2 linked regions of the Solitalea lacus genome follow. The protein of the gene in region 1 interacts with the protein of each later gene in a pairwise test. Links are inferred from orthologs where the notes say so. Each region holds a gene or a part of one and is shown in the gene's direction. Other genes may lie near its edges.

Region 1 (2,848 bases):
TTTTAAAACATAATAATGCTTGTGGTGTAGCTACACGTTCTGTTTTAAAAGATGCTTGGGACGCTGCTTTAGCGTGCGATCCTGTTTCAGCTTTTGGAGGTGTATTAATCACTAATCGCAAAGTTGATGCTGCAACAGCAAGCGAAATCAATAAGTTATTCTTTGAAGTGTTAATTGCTCCTGAATATGATACTGATGCATTGAGTATTTTAACCGAAAAGAAAAACCGTATTATTTTACGTCAAAAACCGGTAGCGTTACCTGCCAAACAATTTAAAACTTTATTAAATGGTGTAATCGAGCAAGACAAAGACCTTTCAATGGAAGGCCCGGCTCAAATGCAAACCGTTACAACCAAAGCTCCTACAGAGGCCGAGCTGAAAGATTTATTTTTCGCAAATAAATTAGTAAAACATACTAAATCGAACACAATTGTGTTAGTAAAGGGTGATGTTTTATTGGCAAGTGGCGTTGGACAAACCTCTCGTGTAGATGCCCTAAAACAGGCCATTTTAAAAGCTGAAACTTTCGGATTTGATTTAAAAGGCGCAGTAATGGCTTCTGATGCATTCTTCCCATTCCCTGATTGTGTTGAAATTGCCCACCAGGCAGGTATTACTGCAGTATTACAACCAGGTGGTTCAATTAAAGACAAAGACTCGATTGAGTATTGCAATAATAATAATGTTGCGATGGTATTTACAGGAGTGCGTCATTTTAAACATTAATTTTTATATTTAACAGCTAGTTAATCTAAAAATCAGGCATGTTTCGTAAACAAGTAAGTAAGAATTAATAATTATAACCGAACGACAACCGAATGGGACTGTTTAACTTTTTTACCCAGGAAATCGCAATTGATTTAGGTACTGCCAATACCCTAATTATCCATAACGATAAAGTAGTAGTTGATGAGCCGTCAATAGTGGCCCTTGACCGCAAAAGTGGCAAGATGATCGCCATTGGCCGACAGGCAATGCAAATGGATGGTAAAACGCATGAGAATATTAAAACAGTTCGACCATTAAAAGACGGTGTAATTGCCGACTTTGACGCTGCCGAACACATGATCCGTGGGTTTATCAAAATGATCAATGGTGGTAAAGGATGGTTATTCCCTTCTCTCCGTATGGTTATTTGTATCCCTTCGGGTATTACTGAAGTTGAGAAACGTGCCGTACGTGACTCAGCAGAAATTGCCGGAGCAAAAGAAGTATACTTAATCCATGAACCTATGGCTGCTGCAATCGGTATTGGTATTGATGTGGAAGAGCCAATGGGCAACATGATTATTGATATTGGTGGTGGAACTACCGAAATTGCCGTTATTGCCTTAGGAGGTATCGTTTGCGATCAATCGATTCGCGTAGCCGGTGATAACTTCGATTCGGATATTGTAAACTATATGCGTCGTCAGCACAATATTTTAATTGGAGACCGTACTGCGGAAAAAATTAAAATCGAGGTTGGTTCAGCTTTGGCTGAATTACAAGAACCTCCTGCTGATTTCGCCGTTCAAGGTCGCGATTTGATGACTGGTGTTCCTAAGCAAATCATGGTTTCGTATACCGAAATTGCACACTGCTTAGATAAATCGATTTCAAAAATTGAAGAAGCAATTTTGAAAGCCTTGGAGATTACTCCTCCTGAACTTTCTGCCGATATTTTCCAAACTGGTATCTACTTAACTGGTGGAGGTGCTTTATTACGTGGTTTAGATAAGCGTATTGCTGCTAAAACCAAACTGCCTGTGCATGTTGCAGAAGACCCACTTCGTGCAGTTGTTCGCGGTACTGGTATCGCACTTAAAAATATTGAGAATTTCAGATTTTTGATGCCGTAAACAATACGATGAAAGAATGACGGAATGATAGAATGGGCGAATAATTCAAACACTCTATCATTCTTTCGTTTAATCATTCACACCATTAAACTAAACCAATGCGTAACCTTTGGCTATTCATACTTCGTTTCCACGCATTCTTTCTGTTTGTTATTTTTGAGGTTATCGCAATTATTCTGCTTATTCAAAATAACGACTACCAAAAAACTACATTTATTAATTCATCCAACCACTTCATAGGAAATCTTTATTCAGCTTCAAACGACTTTAAAAGCTACCTTCAACTGGGTCGTGTTAATGATAGTTTAGTTGCTGAAAACGCCAAACTTCGGAACATGCTTCCTTCGGTTTTCTATAATGATTCCGTTAAAAAAGCTACTATTGTTGATACTCTGAAGCAAGATTCCATGAAAATTCAGCAGTACTCATATATAGAAGCCAAGGTTGTTAACAACACAGTTAATTATCAGAGCAACTTCCTTACCTTAAACAGAGGTGCTCGTCATGGAATAAAACCGGGCATGGGAGTTATTGCAGACCAAGGTGTTGTGGGTATTGTAAGAGATGTATCGGATCACTTTTGTACTGTGATGTCTTTATTACACAAAGACAGTAAAATCAGTGTTAAGTTGGCTTCAACAAACGTAATCGGATCTTTAGTATGGCAAGGCACTAATCCGCGTATTGCTGTCTTAAAAGAAATCCCGAATCACGTAACGGTAAAAAAAGGAGAAAAAGTTGTTACAACCGGATACTCATTATTTCCTGAAAATGTATCATTAGGAAAAGTGATAGACGCTCCTAAGCAAACTGGCGAAAGCTTACTTAATGTTGAAGTGTTACTTTCAACTGATTTTCAACGTTTACAATACGTTTACGTTGTTCAAGATAAATTCATTCAAGAAAAGCAGAAACTCGAATCCAATTTGAGCCATGATTAGACTTATTGCTGCTAACATATTCCGATTCATATTCCTGGTTATATTTCAGGTATTTTTCTTAACT
Region 2 (2,971 bases), 2.1 Mb from region 1 along the record:
GTCTGTAAAAAATCTGGCCTATATTATTCAGGCTCGAATGGAGGAAATAATTGAACATGTATATTATGAAATACAGTGTTCAGGATATGAGAAGAAATTGATTGCCGGAATCGTATTGACCGGTGGTGGTGCTCAGTTGAAGCATTTGCCTCAATTGGTTGAATACATTACCGGATTGGATGCTCGCATTGGATATCCGAATGAACACATTGCCAAATCTAATCATGCTGAAATTGCAAGTCCAATGTATGCAACAGGTATAGGATTGGTAATTAAGGGGTTGCAAACGCTAGAGGAGGATCGTGTTAAGAATGAAAATACTTACACTGTGGATAATCAATCGCATCAACCACAGGCTGATCGCAAGCAATGGTTGAAGAAGTTTATTGACCCGATTAAGGACTTTATTAGAGAGGACATTGACGATAAAGATTACTTGAAATAGGAGTCTGGAAATAGGAAAATCCAAAGTAGAGCATACTTATACGATGGGAAGCGTGGATAAAATGTCAATAATTATCAACAATGTGCCGGGTTTTCCACAATGGGGGGTCCTAGGCTTAAAAAAGGGCATTTAAATCGCTATAATTACATTGTAAAATGAAATCACTGGTTTACGTAGCTTAAACATCTGGATAATGGAATTCGAAATGTATAAAGAAAAATCATCAATTATTAAGGTAATTGGTGTTGGAGGTGGAGGTGGAAATGCAGTTAATCACATGTACCGTCAGGGTATTAAAGGGGTTGACTTCATTATCTGTAATACCGACGCCCAAGCATTAGAGCTAAGTCCAATTCCTAACAAAGTGCAATTGGGGGCTAGTTTAACGGAAGGGCGTGGGGCAGGTTCTATTCCCGAAGTTGGTAAAAACTCAGCTATTGAAAACGTAGATCAAATACGTGACATGCTGGGCAGTAATACAAAAATGGTGTTTATCACTGCAGGAATGGGTGGAGGTACAGGTACAGGAGCGAGCCCTATTATTGCTAAAGCGGCAAAAGAGATGGGCATTCTTACCGTTGGTATTGTCACAACGCCATTTAAATTTGAGGGGCCACGACGAAAAGTTCAGGCCGAACTCGGATTGGAAGAGTTAAAGAAAAATGTAGATACCTTACTGGTGATTTCCAATGAAAAGGTGCGCCAAATGTGTGGAAACTTAGAGCTTGCTAAAGCATTTGCCCAGGCAGATAATGTATTAACCACAGCATCAAAAGGTATTGCTGAAATTATAACAGTTCCTGGTTACATTAACGTTGATTTTGAAGATGTTAAAACTGTAATGAAGGATAGCGGAGTGGCCATTATGGGTTCTTATGCAGCCGAAGGTGAGAACAGAGCACGTAAAGCGGTTGAAGGCGCAATGGCATCTCCATTATTGAACGATAATGAGATTGAAGGTGCTCGTTATATTCTGCTAAATATTACTTCTGGACTTAAAGAAGTATTAATGGATGAGGTAACAGAGATTACCGATTACATTCAATCTAAAGCAGGATCGACGGCTGACATTATTTGGGGTAACTGTAATGATGAATCTTTAGGAGAAGCAATTTCGGTAACTTTAATTGCTACAGGTTTCACTACTCGTTCTGAGCGTGAATCGTCTCAGATAAATAATACAGTTGTTGTGGAACAACCTGTAAATCAGGAACCGGAACGCATAGTAATTAGCTTGCATGACGATCATCAACAGCCTGCCAATGAGACTGCTGTAAATACTTTAAAGAATAAGTCATTAGAGCCTTCAATTAAAGTAGTTGAGCAGCCACAGGTACAAGCTAATCCTACGGTACAGCCTGTATCAGGGCCATTAAGACAAGTGTCAATGTTTGATTTATTTGGTGTTGAATCCAATGAATCAAACGCGCCTTCGAATACATTTGAATTCACCGTAAGTAATAAGATTAAAGAAAGTGTTAAAGTAGAGGTAAGCCCTGAGCCAGAACCTGAACAGTCAATTCAGCCAACTAGTTATGCTGATGAGGATCTGTCAGAAGAAGAGATCATGCGCCGTAATCTTCAATTGTCGCGTGAGCGCATCATGAAGTTGAAGAATTTAAGTATTCGTTTAAATAGCAATAGTGGGTTAAATGAGCTTGAAAACGTACCGGCCTATGTGCGTAAAAATATGAAATTGAAAGAAACGCCACATTCGTCAGAACAACATATCTCTCGATTTACACTATCGTCCGATAATGACGGTACAGAAATTCGCCCAAATAACTCGTTTTTACACGATAATGTTGATTAATTAACATTTAATGAAAATAAGAATCCCGGTTTTACCGGGATTTTTTATAAATTTCGCGCTCAAATTTACTACTAGTAAATAAATTGTAATCAAACCATTAATTAGTAACCTAGTTGACAATCCTGCAGTTAACCTTTATTTTTGCAAGTTTACTAGGATTTAACATTAAATTTTAAAGCATTGGATATTTTTGAGAAGATCAAGGAGAAAAGAGGACCAATCGGGCAGCATTCAAAATGGGCTCATGGTTATTTCGCATTTCCTAAATTGGAAGGCGAAATTGGCCCTCATATGATGTTTCGCGGTAAAGAACACCTCGTTTGGAGTTTGAATAACTATCTGGGTTTGGCCAATCATCCCGAAGTGCGTAAAGCGGATGCTGAAGGTGCAGCTCAATATGGGTTGGCATTGCCAATGGGTGCCCGTATGATGTCGGGTAACTCCAACAATCACGAAGCTTTAGAAAAAGAACTTGCAGAATTTGTAGGTTTTGAAGATGCATTCCTATTAAATTACGGATATCAGGGCATGTTATCAATCATTGATACATTGGTTGATCGTCATGATGTTATCGTTTATGATGCTGAATCACACGCATGTATTATTGACGGTGTTCGTTTACACCAAGGCAAACGCTATGTGTACACTCATAACGATATGGAAAGCCTTGAAAAACAATTGCAACGTGCAGAAAAATTAATTGAAGGTACTTC

What was found. The genes of interacting proteins can lie anywhere in the genome.
Region 2: the proteins of L2B55_RS05815 (region 1) and ftsZ interact in binary tests that used the Escherichia coli proteins (3 or more experiments, as listed by UniProt). The link is inferred for Solitalea lacus from one-to-one orthologs.

What each region holds. Positions count from the first base shown.
Region 1 is NZ_CP091740.1:1,370,703-1,373,550, reverse strand. What follows is about bases 41-2,831. They hold L2B55_RS05815 (rod shape-determining protein), read left to right. Parts: upstream 41-820; coding sequence 821-1,843; downstream 1,844-2,831. Other genes in these bases: L2B55_RS05805 (rod shape-determining protein MreD), read left to right, coding at 2,777-2,831; mreC (rod shape-determining protein MreC), read left to right, coding at 1,942-2,784; purH (bifunctional phosphoribosylaminoimidazolecarboxamide formyltransferase/IMP cyclohydrolase), read left to right, coding at 41-728. Outside these bases: more of purH, read left to right, coding at 1-40; more of L2B55_RS05805, read left to right, coding at 2,832-2,848. UniProt on the Escherichia coli protein: Forms membrane-associated dynamic filaments that are essential for cell shape determination. Acts by regulating cell wall synthesis and cell elongation, and thus cell shape.
Region 2 is NZ_CP091740.1:3,508,476-3,511,446, reverse strand. The notes cover bases 35-2,948. They hold ftsZ (cell division protein FtsZ), read left to right. Parts: upstream 35-638; coding sequence 639-2,258; downstream 2,259-2,948. Other genes in these bases: L2B55_RS15055 (aminotransferase class I/II-fold pyridoxal phosphate-dependent enzyme), read left to right, coding at 2,439-2,948; ftsA (cell division protein FtsA), read left to right, coding at 35-445. Also shown: more of ftsA, read left to right, coding at 1-34; more of L2B55_RS15055, read left to right, coding at 2,949-2,971. UniProt on the Escherichia coli protein: Essential cell division protein that forms a contractile ring structure (Z ring) at the future cell division site. The regulation of the ring assembly controls the timing and the location of cell division.